DNA from 2 places in the Microbacterium horticulturae genome. Region 1 is predicted to be linked to the other one. Evidence: predicted binding sites of a transcription regulator. Region 1 holds the regulator's gene; the other holds the start of a gene.
What was found. The regulator HrcA, encoded in region 1, represses chaperone genes, less so after heat shock. The targets are predictions, from matches to a motif close to TTNGCACTCGNNNNNNNCGAGTGCNAA.
Positions count from the first base shown of each region.

Region 2: groES (co-chaperone GroES) is a predicted target of HrcA. The motif match lies at 4,979-5,005, and genes of this name have one in related genera.

Region 1 is NZ_CP119108.1:1,564,639-1,572,082, forward strand. Features, by position in the region: gene lepA (translation elongation factor 4) at 1-366, shown strand, start outside; gene PU630_RS07395 (hypothetical protein) at 401-1,117, opposite strand; gene PU630_RS07400 (sensor histidine kinase) at 1,282-2,454, shown strand; gene PU630_RS07405 (response regulator) at 2,451-3,104, shown strand; gene PU630_RS07410 (DUF1990 domain-containing protein) at 3,149-3,796, shown strand; gene hemW (radical SAM family heme chaperone HemW) at 3,804-5,021, shown strand; gene hrcA (heat-inducible transcriptional repressor HrcA) at 5,124-6,170, shown strand; gene dnaJ (molecular chaperone DnaJ) at 6,222-7,337, shown strand; gene PU630_RS07430 (16S rRNA (uracil(1498)-N(3))-methyltransferase) at 7,341-7,444, shown strand, end outside.
Region 2 is NZ_CP119108.1:2,684,973-2,692,416, forward strand. Features, by position in the region: gene PU630_RS12780 (branched-chain amino acid ABC transporter permease) at 1-257, shown strand, start outside; gene PU630_RS12785 (ABC transporter ATP-binding protein) at 247-1,227, shown strand; gene PU630_RS12790 (ABC transporter ATP-binding protein) at 1,224-1,976, shown strand; gene PU630_RS12795 (ABC transporter substrate-binding protein) at 2,191-3,483, opposite strand; gene rarD (EamA family transporter RarD) at 3,608-4,534, opposite strand; gene groES (co-chaperone GroES) at 4,601-4,897, opposite strand; gene PU630_RS12810 (Hsp70 family protein) at 5,166-7,379, shown strand; gene PU630_RS12815 (LuxR C-terminal-related transcriptional regulator) at 7,395-7,444, shown strand, end outside.

The sequences.
Region 1 (7,444 bases):
AAGGTCGACATCCTGCTGCAGGGTGAGCGGGTCGACGCCTTCAGCTCGATCGTGCATCGCGACAAGGCCTACTCGTACGGCACGATGATGACCGAGCGGCTGCGCAAGCTCATTCCGCGCCAGCAGTTCGAGGTGCCGATCCAAGCCGCGATCGGCGCCCGCATCATCGCCCGCGAGAACATCCGCGCGATCCGCAAGGACGTTCTGGCCAAGTGCTACGGCGGCGACATCAGCCGCAAGCGCAAGCTGCTCGAGAAGCAGAAAGAGGGCAAGAAGCGCATGAAGATGGTCGGCCGCGTCGAAGTGCCGCAAGAGGCCTTCATCGCTGCTCTTTCGGGCGACGTCGAGGGCAAAGACAAGAAGTAGCCCTCGCCGCGGTGCGGTGAGGGCCCTTCTGTGGTCACGCGATGTCGGGCACGGCGACCCGACGGGCGTGCGGAGCAGGAACGACCTGACCCAGCCATTGGGCGCGGCTGCACCGGGCTACCCGCAGCGCCGTCCAGACGCAGACTGCCACGAGCAGGAGATCTGCGACCAGGGTCGCCGCCATCGTCCCCACGACGGCGTTCACGGCGACGCCGACCACGACGATCGGCAGCACCCAGACACTCGCCAGCCGCGCACGCACCAGCCCTGCGAACACCAGGAGCATGCCCACCTGTGCGACGATCTCGAGCGCGAACCCCAGCGTGCCGGCCGTGGCCAGCACCCCCTGCGAACTCATCGCCATCGCTGTGCGGAACGCCGCGTCCTGGTCAGGCTGCTGCGCGAGAGCGACCACGGCGAGGCCGGTCGCGTTCGAGGCGGCGAAGCCGGTGATCCCCACCACCGATAGCGCGGCCCCGACGGTGCCGAGCGTTCCGCCGCGCACCCGCAGCGCGCCGGTGGCACCGGCGAGCGCTGCCAGCACGAGCACGAACCCCGCAGTCTCGAGCACGTCCTGTGCCAGCACCGTTCCGGCGTGAGCGCCCATGCTCGTGAACTGCGCCCGCATGTCCGCACCGCCCAGTCGTATGCCGACAACGACCGAGAGCGCTGCGAGCACTGGTCCCACGACCAGTCCCGCCACCACGATCCACCGCCGTGCGGCATCCGTCCGTGTCCATTCCCTGTCCATGATTCCTCCCGTCGCACCGGAACCGTCTTCCGGGGCGAGCCCACGCTAGATCGCGCTCGCCGTCCGCGCGTCGGCCGTGGGACCGGATTCGCTCGGCCGCGGGAGGGACGTCTCTCTGTCGTGAGGCAGACGTGCGCCCGGGCGCGACGCAGTACCTTTGCGACATGGGCCACGGTCGTAGGGGATGGTGGGCGCAGCACGGGCTGGGTGTCGTGTACGACGTCGCACCGCCGGTGATCCTGCTCGGGCTCGGGCTGCTCGACGTCTTCACCGGTGCGTTCGCGATTCCGGTGGGGGAGGCGCCGCCGATCACGGCGCTCGTGCCCGGTGCGCTCTCGTGCGCCGCGCTGCTGTTTCGGCGTCGATATCCGCTGGTGGTGCTCGTCGTCGTCCTGGTCCTGGTCTTCGTGCCGCCCCTGGTGCTTCCGATGGCGCTCACTTACTGGGACGAGTTCGCCGTCTGGCTCGTGGCGATGTATTCCTGCTCGCGGCATCTCCGGCTGCGATCGGCGCTCGTGGCGCTCGGAGTGGGCGCTATCGGAATGGTGGTGCTGCCGCTCGAGTTCGCCGAGCTGCGTGACGCGGGCGACATCGTCTACAACTCCTTCCTCGTGGGCGCGGCGTTCGCCCTGGGACTGTTGACCCGGACCCTTGCCGCGTATCGGCTGCGTGCTCTGGAGGACGCCGCGCGGCGTGCGGTCGCCGAAGAACGAGCGAGCGCTCGCGAGCGCGGTCGCATCGCCCGCGAGCTGCACGATGTCATCTCGCACACCATCACCGTCATCGTGATGCAGGCCGGCGGCGCCCGGCTCGCCGCGACGCAGAATCCCGGCGTGGCCGTCGACGCCCTCGCGCGCATCGAGCGCTTGGGCAAGGACTCACTCGGCGAACTGCGCACCCTCCTTACGGTGCTCGGTGAGGGAGAACCGGACAAAGCGGCGCCCGCCCCGCAGCCCGCGCTGGCGGACCTTCCTTCGCTGTGCGAGCGGATGCGAGAGCTGGGCTTGACGGTGCGGCTGCACGCCGACGACGTCGACGGCGCCTCGATGGGGGTGCAGCTGGCCGCCTACCGGGTCGTGCAGGAAGCCCTGACGAACGTCCTCAAGCATGCCGGCCCGGTCGACGTCGACGTCGTCGTCGGGCTCGACGGGCACGGTGAACTGCGGGTCGAGGTCTCCAGTGCGCCGGGATGGGCTGCAGCATCCGTCCCCGGCAGCAATCGCGGATTGGCCGGAATGCGCGAGCGCGTCGACGCATTGGGCGGCACACTCGCCGCGGTCCCGCGCACCGACGGCGGCTTCGTCGTGACCGCGGGACTTCCGGAGCCCCCGGCATGATCTCCGTGGCGATCGTCGACGACCAGCCGCTCATCCGTGCGGGGCTGCGCATGGTCGTCGAATCTCAACCCGACCTGCGCCTGGTCGGCGAGGGCTCCGACGGCGTGGACGCCGTCACCCTCGCGCGGGAACACCACCCCGAGGTAATGCTTCTGGACGTGCGGATGCCGCGGGTCGATGGCATCCAGGCGATTCCCGGTGTGCTCGCCGCCGGAGGTGTGACCCGAGTGATCGTGCTGACGACCTTCGATCTCGACGAGTACGTGTATGCGGCCCTGCAGGCGGGGGCCGCGGCCTTCCTCCTGAAGGACGCCGGGCCGGAGTACATCATCGCCGCCATCCGTCAGGTGGCTGTCGGCGACCTCCTGCTGGCGCCCGCGCTCACGCGTCGACTCGTCGAGCAGTACGTCGCGCGCCCGCAGCCTCGCGGCGACGGACCGCTGGCGCAGCTGACCAGTCGCGAGCGGGATGTGCTCGTCGCTATCGCCGATGGATTGAGCAACGTCGAGATCGGAGCCCGGCTGCATGTCTCCGAAGGCACAGTGAAGACGCACGTGAGTCGCATCCTCTTCAAGCTCGACCTCCGCGACCGGGTACAGGCGGTGATCGCCGCCTATGAGCTGGGTTTGGTCGCGCCGGGGGGAGGCTGACGCGTGCACGCCGCTCACAGCCAGGCCTCGGTAGGCTGAAGCCCATGCGTCGAGGGACCTTCCGTGACGAGACGGTGGACTATGCAGCGGTCGGGGCCACCCAGGCTCCCGATCTGATGCAGTATCCGCCGGAGCGAAGTCGTCCCGCGCAGGAGTCGTGGCGGCTCGGCAGCGGCGAAGACCGCTTCCGCACCGCGTCCGAGGCGGTCCTCTCGTGGCGCGCGCAGCGCGACGGGGGCCTCGCCGTGACCGATGTCCGTCCGGCATCCGGACCGATGTACTCGGGCGTCAGCTTCGACGCCGAGGGCACCCCGATCGCCCCGAGCAAGCTCGAGGCCGATCAGCGCTTCGACGCCGATGGCACACCGTGGGTCAGCTCCGGTGCCACGATCCGCATCCGCGGTCGCGTCAAGGGTCTGAAGGCCGGCGGCGAGATGCGCGTCATCCAGGCCATCGAAGAACCGCGTCGCGTCGGCTTCCTCCTCGGCACGGTCAGCGACGCCGTCGTCAGCGGCGAAGAGTCGTTCATCATCGACTGGTACGAGAACGACGAGGTGTGGTTCACCGTGCGCGCGTTCGACGCGCCGCGGTCGTTCGTCTACAAGGCCATGCCGTGGCTTGTCCCGCGTCGGCGCAAGGCGCTCTTCCAGCGGTACCTGCGCGCCATCTCGCCGCTGTACGCGGCCCGGTGAACGACTGATGGGCTCGGCGCTGCCGCTGGGCGATCCGGCGCCGGCCGACGGTGCGCTGCCGTCTGATCTGGCGGTCGACCACGATGTGCCGTTCAGCGTCTACCTGCACGTGCCGTTCTGCCGCGTGCGCTGCGGTTACTGCGACTTCAACACGTACACCGCGACCGAGCTGCGCGGCGCCCGGCAGGATCAGTATGCCGACACCCTGCTGGGTGAGATCGCGCTGGCGCGGGAGGTGATGGATGCCGTAGCAGCCCGCCGCGCGGCATCCACCGTCTTCTTCGGCGGGGGCACTCCGACGCTGCTGCCGCCCGGCGATCTGGCCCGGATGCTCGACGGCGTCCGCGATGCCTTCGGGATCGAAGAAGGCGCCGAGGTCACGGTCGAGGCCAACCCCGACACGGTGACGGACGCCGTGGTCGCTGAGCTCGCGTCGGCGGGCGTCACCCGGCTCTCGGTGGGCATGCAATCGGCGGTGCCGCAGGTGCTGGCCGCGCTTGACCGCACGCACGACCCGGCCAACGTGCGCACGGCGGTGGCCGCTGCTCGTACGGCCGGCCTGGACGTGAGCGTCGACCTCATCTACGGCGCACCGGGGGAGTCGCTGGCGGACTGGCGGTGCTCGGTCGAGACGGCGATCGCGCTGGAACCCGACCACATCTCGGCGTACGCGCTCATCATCGAGCAGGGGACGAAGCTCGCGCGACAGATCCGCCGCGGCGAGGTGCCCGCCCCCGACGACGATCTGCAGGCCGACATGTACGAGCTGGCCGACGGGCTGCTCGCCGACGCGGGATTCGAATGGTACGAGGTGTCGAATTGGGCGCGCGCCGACGCGCACCGCTCGCGGCACAACCTCGCCTACTGGCGCGGCCACGACTGGTGGGGGTTCGGTCCCGGCGCGCACAGTCATGTCGCGGGCCTGCGCTGGTGGAACGTCAAGCATCCGGCCGCCTATGCGCAGCGGCTGGCGTCGGGCGAGTCGCCGGCGGCGGGGCGGGAGCGTCCGGATGCCGCGGCGCGACAGCTGGAGTCGGTGCTGCTGCGTACCCGGATACGGGAGGGGATGCCGGTGGCCGACGTCGCCGGCGATCGTCGGCAGGCCGTCGCGGGTCTGATCGCCGACGGTCTTGTCTCGGGTGCGGATGCCGTTCGCGGCCGGATCGTCCTGACGCGGAAGGGCCGGCTGCTCGCGGACGCGGTGGTGCGGGCGCTGACCGACTGACTGCTCTCGCGCCACGCCCTGGGCCCCCGAGCGGTTCTCCAGCGAGACTCGCTAGAATTGGCACTCGACCCAGACGAGTGCCAGTGGATGGAGGGAGCGCGCATGGTCACGGATCGCGGACTGCAGGTGCTCCAGGCCATCGTGCAGGACTTCGTCGAGACACGCGAGCCCGTCGGCAGCAAGCGCATCGTCGACCGCCACGCCTTCGGCGTGTCGGCGGCGACGATCCGCAACGACATGGCGCTGCTCGAAGACGAAGAGCTCATCGCCGCGCCCCACACCTCGTCGGGGCGCGTCCCCACCGACAAGGGGTACCGCGTCTTCGTCGACCACCTCGCCGAGCTGCGGCCGCTGAGCTCCGCACAGCGCTCGGCGATCACGACCTTCCTCGACGGGTCCACCGACCTCGACGATGTGCTGGCGCGCACGGTGCGGGCGCTGACCCGGCTCACCGGTCAGGTCGCCATCGTGCAGTACCCCTCGTTCGCGCAGGCGAACGTCACGCACGTCGAGCTCGTCGACCTCGGTGACGCGCGGCTGCTCGTGATCCTCGTGACCGACACCGGACGTGTCTCGCAGCGCATCGTGCCCCTGCCCCTCACCCTGGATGAGGCGGATGCCGCGCAGCTGCGCGCCCGGCTGTCGGTGCTGCTGACCGGCCACAGCGTCGGCGAAGGCGCCAAAGCGGTCACAGCGCTTCTCGCGACGATCGCCGAGCAGAGCGCGCCGGCCCGGCTCGACCCGGCGCTGCAGTCACTGCTGGGCGTGGTGGCCGAGGAGCTCGAGGAATTCCGGCAGGACAAGCTTCTGATGGCGGGCGCCGCGAACCTCGCACGCAGCGAGGCGGACTTCCGCGGATCTATCTATCCGTTGTTGGAGGCCATCGAGGAGCAGGTGACGCTGCTGCGGCTGATGAGCGAGATGGTGGCCGATCAGGAGGGGCTCGCCGCATCGATCGGGCGCGAGAACGCCCCCTTCGGTCTTGCCGAGGCGTCGCTCGTCGTCGGCGACTACGATGTGGCCCGCACCCGCGGACGCGTCGGGGTGCTCGGCCCCACCCGCATGGACTACCCCACCAACCTCGCGGCGGTGCGAGCCGTCGCGCACTACTTGAGCAGATTGCTCGAAGAGGACGAGTCGGGCCACTGACCCGGCACACACACGACGAACCCGCGCCGCAGCGCGGGCAGGAAGGCGATTGTGGCTGATCAGGACCACTACGAAGTACTCGGCGTGTCACGCGACGCGACGGCGGACGAGATCAAGAAGGCGTACCGGCGGCTGGCACGCGAGTTGCACCCCGATGTGAACCCCGGGGTGGACGCCGAAGAGAAGTTCAAGCACGTCACGCACGCCTACGACGTGCTGAGCGACCCCGAACAGCGTCGGCGCTATGACATGGGCGGCGACTCGGCCTTCGGCGGCGCGGGCGGCTTCGGCGGCTTCGGCGACATCTTCGAGACGTTCTTCGGTGCCGCCGGCGGCGGCCAGCGGGGGGCGCGCCCGCGCTCGCGCCGTGAGCGCGGACAAGACGCCCTCGTGCGCGTGACCCTCGAGCTGGCCGATGTCGTGTTCGGTGTGCACCGCGACATCGAGGTCGACACGGCCGTGCTGTGCGAGACGTGCGACGGCTCGTGCTGCCAGCCGGGCACCTCGCCGGTCACCTGCGAGATCTGCCACGGCACCGGTCACGTGCAGCGCACGGTGCGCAGCCTGCTGGGCAACGTCGTCACCAGTGCCCCCTGCAACGTGTGCCAGGGCTACGGCACCACCATCCCGTACCCGTGCGCGACCTGCCAGGGGCAGGGTCGGGTGCGCGCACGTCGCACGGTGTCGGTCGACATCCCCGCCGGCGTCGAGTCGGGGCTGCGTCTGCAGATGCCCGGCTCGGGCGAGGTGGGTCCGGCCGGCGGTCCCAACGGCGACCTGTATCTGGAGATTACCGTCGCGCACCACGATGTCTTCAGCCGTGAGGGCGACGATCTGCTCGCGACGCTCGAAGTGTCGATGCCCGACGCGGTCCTCGGCACGACCACGACGATCGACTCGCTCGACGGCACGGTCGAGCTCGAGCTGCGCCCGGGCGTGCAGAGCGGAGACGTGCTCACCATCAAGAACCGCGGCATCACGGCGCTGCGCGGCGGCGGCCGCGGCGATCTGCGCGTCGGTGTGCATGTGATCACCCCGACCCGCCTCGACGCGAAGGAACGGGCGCTCATCGCCGACTTCAAGAAGAAGACGAAGGCGCCGGGACCCAAGCTCGCGGAGTTCCAGCAGGGGCTGTTCTCGCGCCTGCGCGATCGCTTCCGCAACTGACTCATGGCGCTGCATTTCGTGGTGGATGCCGCGGCCGACGCCCGCGTCGACGACCGTGTCGCGCTCACCGGCGCGGAGGCGCACCACGCGGCGGTCGTGCGTCGGGT
Region 2 (7,444 bases), 1.1 Mb from region 1:
TCCTATGGACGGTGCTGCTGCTCGGCGGCGCCGCGACCGTTTTCGGGCCGACCCTGGGCGCCGTGCTGTTCTGGATGCTGTTCGCCTTCCTCGGCAATCTGCTCCCCCAGCTCGCCCAGCACGGCTTCCTTCCCATCAGCGGTCCGCAGGCCGAGACGATCCGCTGGATCCTCGCCGGCGTCGCGCTGATGCTGGTCGTGATCTTCCGCCCTCAGGGCATCCTCGGCGACAAGAGGGAGATGACCTTTGTCAAGTGAGAACGGCCCCCGCGGCATCCATCCTCAGAAATCCACCGGGCTCGCGAAGGGTCCGGCCGCTCCCGGCGTGCCCAAGACCGACCCGATTCTCATCGCCGACGATGTGAAGCGTCATTTCGGCGGACTCACGGCCGTCGACGTGGACCATCTCGAGATTCCCCGCGGCGCCATCACCGCGCTCATCGGGCCCAACGGCGCCGGCAAGACGACGCTCTTCAACCTGCTGTGCGGCTTCGACCGCCCCAACGGCGGCAGCTGGTCGTTCGACGGCAAGCGCCTCTCGGGCGTCCCGTCGTTCAAGGTCGCCAAGATGGGCCAGGTGCGCACGTTCCAGCTGACCAAGTCGCTCTCGCTGCTGACCGTGCTCGAGAACATGAAGCTCGGCGCGAAGGACCAGGTCGGCGAGCGGTTCTGGCCGAGCCTGCTCCCCTTTCTCTGGCGACCGCAGGAGCGCAAGATCGAAGAGCGCGCGCGCTCCCTCCTCGCCCGCTTCAAGCTCGATACCAAGGAGCAGGACTTCGCCGCGTCACTGTCGGGCGGCCAGCGCAAGCTGCTCGAGATGGCGCGCGCGCTGATGAGCGACCCGACCCTGGTCATGCTCGACGAGCCGATGGCCGGCGTGAACCCGGCGCTCACCCAGTCGCTGCTGGGGCACATCCTCGAGCTCAAAGACCTGGGCATGACCGTCCTGTTCGTCGAGCACGACATGCACATGGTGCGCCACATCGCCGACTGGGTCGTCGTCATGGCCGAGGGCCGTGTCGTCGCCGAGGGGCCGCCCGAAGAGGTCATGGAAGACCCGGCCGTCGTCGACGCCTACCTGGGTGCGCACCAGGACGTCGACCTGGGCGCGGTCACCGGACGCATCGACGTCGTCGCCGAGGCCGCGGCCGCGAAGGCCCGCGATCGGATCGAAGCCGAAGCCGAGGCGGAGGCCGAAGCCGACTTCGCAGAGGAGGACAAGCCATGAGCACGGATGCCGCACCCGGCGAGGTCGTCGTGGAGCTGACCGACGTGTACGCCGGATATCTGCCGGGGGTGAACATCCTGAACGGCGCCAACCTCGTCGCGCGCAAGGGCGAACTGGTCGGGATCATCGGCCCGAACGGCGCCGGCAAGTCCACGCTGCTCAAATCGATCTTCGGCATGGTGCACGTGCGCGAGGGCGAGATCACCGTCGACGGCGAGAGCATCATCGGGCTGAAGGCCGACAAGCTCGTCAAGCGGGGCGTGGCCTTCGTGCCGCAGACGAACAACGTCTTCCCGTCGTTGAGCATCGCCGAGAACCTGCAGATGGGGCTGTATCAGAATCCCAAGATCTACAAGGAGCGGCTCGAGTTCGTCACCGGGATCTTCGCCGAGCTCGGCAAGCGGCTGGGCCAGCGCGCGGGTTCGCTCTCCGGCGGCGAGCGCCAGATGGTCGCGATGTCGCGCGCGCTGATGATGGACCCGTCGGTGCTGCTGCTCGACGAGCCCTCGGCGGGGCTGTCGCCGGTGCGCCAGGACGACGCCTTCATCCGCGTCTCCGACATCAACAAGGCCGGCGTGACGACCATCATGGTCGAGCAGAACGCACGCCGCTGCCTGCAGATCTGCGATCGCGGCTACGTGCTCGATCAGGGCCGTGATGCGTACGAGGGCTCGGGTCGCGAGCTGCTCAACGATCCCAAGGTGATCGGGCTGTACCTGGGCACTCTGGGTCAGGACGACGCGGCCTGAGCCGCGGCATCCGTCGCCCGCGACGTCCAGCCCCGCGGCCTCCCTCCCGCGCGGTCTTCCGGCGCGGTCCGCCTTCAGTCGTCACGAATTACCGCTTCTGTTCGGAAAAACGGTCATGCGTGACGACTGAATGAGAGGGCGGGATGCCGCAGCGCGGCGCCCACGCCACATGACAAAGGGCCCGGACGCCGAAGCATCCGGGCCCTCGCGGGTCTTACTTGATCCGCGTGTTGTTGTTGTCTGCGCCGTACTGGTAGACGCCGATCGCGGCGCCGGCCGGGTCGTTCTTGTCGTCGAACGTGACCTCACCGGACAGACCGTCGTAGTCGGGCGTTCCGCCGTCGTTGATGATCTTGGCGCACTCGGCGAAGGTCGTGCACTTGGTGCCCTTGCCGGAACCGCCCGAGACCTCCTGCATCTTGGCGGCCATGTCAGCGCCCTTGACCGAGCGGGCCTCCAGCGCCGACAGCGCGATCAGCATCACGGCGTCGTAGGCCTCGGCCGAGTAGGTCAGGTCGTTGATCGGGTCGTTGCCCGCCGCCGTCCAGACCGCGTTGAGCTGGTCGATGAAGTCCTCCGGCAGCTCGGCACCGGCGCGGGTGCCCTTCGAGCCCTTGAGGTTGACGCCCAGCTTGTCCTTCGAGTAGTTCGACAGGTTGCCGTCGACCAGGTAGAGCTTGCCGGTGTCGACCCCGGCGTTGCCGAGCAGCGGCGCGATCGTCTTGAACTGGTCGTACGACACCACCGCGACCGCGTCGGGCTTGGCCGCCGCGATCGTCGAGACCTGCGCGTCGAACTGGCCGTCGCCGACGTTGTACGACGCCTCGGCGACGACCTTGCCGCCGGTGCTCTCGAACGTGGTCTTGATCGCCTCGGCCAGACCGGTGCCGTAGCCGTCGTTCTGGTAGATGATCCCGAGGGTCTTGGCGCCGTCTTCGGCGGCCTCGTTGCCGAGCACCTCACCCTGCAGGTTGTCGCTCGGAGCGGTGCGGAAGTACAGCGGGCTCAGGCCCGAGAAGTCCGCCGAGGTGTTCGACGGCGAGACGGTGAGGATGCCCGCACCGATGTTGCCGTCGATGATGAGCTTCGTGACACTGGATGACGCGGCCCCGACGAGCGCGGTGATGCCCTCGCTCTTCAGCTTCTCGATCGAGGTCTCGTAGGCCTTGGTGTCGGTGTCGCCTTCATCGGCCTGCGAGAGCTTGATGGTGACGCCGGCGTCGGCCTTGTTGACCTGGTCGACGGCGAGCGCGACGCCCGCTTCCATCGGCGCGCCGAGGAAGGCGAGACTGCCGGTCTCAGGAAGCAGCGAGCCGAGCTTCAGCGTGAGGTCGGCGGCCGCGGGCTTGTCGCCTGTGTCACCGGAGGGCTTCGTGTCGGACGAGCCGGCGCAGCCGGCCATCACCAGGGCGCTCGCGCTGACGACCGCGAGCCCCGCGAAGACCCGCGCCGTGCGCGACTTCTTCAAAACGTTCATCTTGCTCCCTTGCTGTGCGAACGTGGGCATACCCACATCTCGAGTGGTTCTTACCCTAACGGGAGCAAACACTCAGTTTCGCCGCGTTCGATCTCGGTGCGCTAACGATCGCGAAGCGGCGATCCGGGGCGATCTCCGCCGGGCTCACCAGGGCTCAAGCGATCTCGGCGACGTCGTCCACGCCGCGCGGGCGCCGGGCGTTGCGCACCGAGTCGACGCTCAGCACGATGAGGGCGACCCAGACCAGTGCGAAGCCGATCCAGCGTTCCAGGGGCATGGCCTCGTGCAGCAGGAACGCCCCGGTGGCGAACTGCAGGATCGGCGTGAGGAACTGCAGCAGTCCGATCAGACTCAGCGGCGCCCGGCGGGTGGCCGCCGCGAACAGCAGCAGCGGCACTGCCGTGACGATGCCCGCCAGCAGCAGCAGCACGGCATGCGCGGCGCCGGCGGTGCCCGCCGTGATGCCCGAGGTCGCCCCCACCCAGATGAGCAGGCCCACGGCCACCGGCGAGAGCCAGGCCGTCTCCAGCGTCAGCCCGCTCACGGCGTCGACCGATCCGCCGACCCGGTTCTTCGTCAGCCCGTACAGGCCGAACGAGAACGCCAGCAGCAGCGAGATCCACGGCACCTGCCCGTAGCCGACGACGATGACGACCACGGCCACCACGGCGATCCCGATCGCGGTCCACTGCGCCGGCCGCAGCCGCTCGTGCAGCACGAGAACGCCCAGCAGCACCGTGACGATCGGGTTGATGAAGTAGCCCAGGCTCGCCTCGATCACGTGCCCGGTGAGGGTGGCCACGAGGTAGACGGTCCAGTTGACGAAGATCAGGATGCCGGCGGCCGCGGTCCAGCCGAGAAGTCGGGGCTGTCGCACAATGCGTCCGAACGCGCGCCAGCCGCGGGTGACGGTGAGGGCGACGACGCAGAACACGAGCGAGAGCAGCACGCGCCAGGCGACGACCTCCCATGGGGTGGTGGGCAGCAGCGTCAGGAAGTACAGGGGGAACAGTCCCCACAGCAGGTACGCGGCGAAGGCGTAGAGCCCGCCCGTGGTCGTCTCGCTCGTCGCCTGCTTCACTGCACCAGCCTAGAGACACGACGAGGGCCCGGGCGCACGAAGCACCCGGGCCCTCGATCGAGCGGACTAGCGGACGACGACCGCCAGGACGTCGCGAGCCGAGAGCACGAGGTACTCGTCGGCACCGAACTTGACCTCGGTCCCGCCGTACTTGCTGTAGAGCACACGGTCGCCGACGGCGACGTCGAGCGGAACGCGGTTGCCGTTGTCGTCGATGCGGCCGGGGCCCACGGCCACGACCTCGCCCTCCTGGGGCTTCTCCTTGGCAGTGTCGGGGATGACCAGACCACTCGCGGTGGTCTGCTCGGCCTCGACCTGCTGGATGACGATGCGGTCCTCGAGCGGCTTGATGGAAACCGACACGGTCTACCTCTTCCTTCGTTGAGACTGAAGACTGGTTAGCACTCAGACATCGAGAGTGCTGATCACAGTTTATGCACTCGGCTGGCACTCTCGCAACGCGAGTGCCAGCCCATGTCGTGCGATCCACGAGCGGCCGGCGAATGACAACCCTTGTTCGCGCCGAAGCGGCGGACTACACTCGGGGGCCTGCACGGCTGTCCTTTCACACGGACGGCGAAAACCACGTACTGGGCAGTAGCGGCCTGGGTCCGCTGCGGAGGGTGTTCCGGTGCGGGGTGTGCGTTCGCAATGGGGGGCGAAGCACATGGGGCACGCGTACGCGATGGCGGTGCGAATCGGAACGAGCACCATCGCCGCAGCGACCGCGCACGTCGACTTCGACGACACCGTCGTCACCGAGCCCGCCCCGCTCGGACGCGACCACGACACTCTTCCCGCGGTCGCCTTCGTACAGGATGACGGCACGGTGCTCATCGGCGACGACGCCGAGGCCGCCGCGCTCACGCATCCGCCGTCTCGGATCGATGGGTTCACCGCCCTTGTCGGCGAAGACGTGCCGCTCATCGCGGCCGGCCGACCGTTTCTGGCCGAAGACCTGTTCGCGCGGGCGGTCGCCCACGTCGTTGCGACGACCACCGCCGTCGAGGGGTGCGCGCCGCGTCGCGTCGCCGTCGTGTGCCCGCTCGGCTGGGGACCGTATCGGCGCACGGTGGCCGCTGCCGCACTGGCCGCTGTGGGTCTGGGCGACGTCGACCTGATCAGCACGCCGTTGGCTGCGGCACGCCAGCAGGCGAGATACCGCGCGCTGCGCGACGACGAGGTCTTCCTCGTGTGCGACCTGGGCGCGACGACGTTCGCGGCGACCCTGGTGGCCTCAGACGATGAGCGCAACCTGTGCGTGCGAGCCGATCCGGTCAGCCTCCTCGATGCCGGCGGCACCGACATCGACGACGCGATCGTGCGCCATGCCGCCGCGACCTCGGACGTCCTCGCGCGCACGCTCGCGGAATCCGACCCCGCCTCTCCCGGACCTCTCGCCACCGTGCGCCCCGCATGCGCGAAGGCGAAGCATGCGCTCTCCGACGACGTCGCGGCTGTCATCCCGATCACGTTGCCGGCCGGTCGCTCGAGCATCCGCCTCACGCGCGGTGAGCTCGAGACGCTCAGCGAGCCACTCGTGCAGCGCACCCTCGACGCGGTCGAGGCGGTGCTGTCGGGCGCCGGGCTCTCCGCCGAGCGCATCGCGTGCGTCATCCCGGTCGGTGGCGGGGCGCGGATGCCGCTGGTCGCGCAGAAGCTCTCCGAACGTCTCTGCCGGCCGATCGCCGCCGACATCGACCCGGCGTTCATCGCCCTGTTCGGGGCCGCCCACCTGTCGTGGGAGCGTGCGGACGCCGAGGCCGCCGAGGCGCCGGCCAGCGACGGCGCGTCCGCCGAGCAGACCGATGAGGCCGGGATGGACATTCCCGTCGAGAACGCCCCCGTGCCGACGGGCGCGAGCCGATTGGCCGACATGCGCGAGCTCGTGAGCGTTCCGGGCAGCCGCTGGTATTCGGCGGCCCTTCTGGCGGGGGCCGCGATCGTGGCCGCCGGCATCGTGCTCGGCGGATCGATGGCCGCCGGAACGCGCCTGACGCCCGACGACGTCGCGCTTCCGGCAGCCGACCCGGCGGACGACGACTCCGGTGTCGATGAGCACGAGGCGTCACGTCCCACGCCGGCGCCGGTGCTGCCGGGCCGCGTCGACACGCGCAGTCTGCTCGTGAGCGACCGGGGCACGGGCGCCGACCGCCCGCCGTCGCCAGGCGTCGGCGACCGCTTCATCAGCGATGCGTCGCGCACCGAGGTTCCGGACGATCCGGCGGCCACCGCGCATCCCTCGGCACCGTCCGTGCCGTCAGCGGACCCGGTGATGGAGCGGCGCGACAATGCCGGCACGGGCACGACCGACTCTGCCGGCGCCACGACTCCTCGGCCACCGGCATCGGGAGACACCGCGGACGCAGATCAAGCGAACGCCGCGGATGGCGCCAATGACGCGTCCGGCAGCGCGGGCGACCCGGCCGACGCGGACGCGCCGTCGGAATCGGACTCGCCATCCGCGTCCACCGGGTCGACCGCCTCCTCCGGATCCACCGGCTCGACGGGAACCACGGGCTCGACCGCGTCCTCCGGATCCGGCGACTCACCGTCGGGCGGCGCATCCGAGCCCGAGGGCAGCACCGAGACACCGTCCGATCCGCCGGCTCCTGACCCCGCGCCGGCTCCTGACCCCGCGCCGAGCACGGACCCGGCGCCCTCGCCCGCACCCGACCCGACGCCGGAGCCTGCACCCACGACTCCCCCGGCGGACCCGGCCGACGCCGAAGTACCGGCCGCTGCCGGCACCGAAGACCCCGATGGCGCCGCGGCCGCGGCATCCCCCACCACATCCACTCCGTCGTCTGCTCCCGACGACTCCGACGACGCACGCGCCGGATGAACCCGAAGGATCACGATGTCGACGATCGCAGCACAGACCGTGGCGCGCACGCGCCCGTTCGCCGA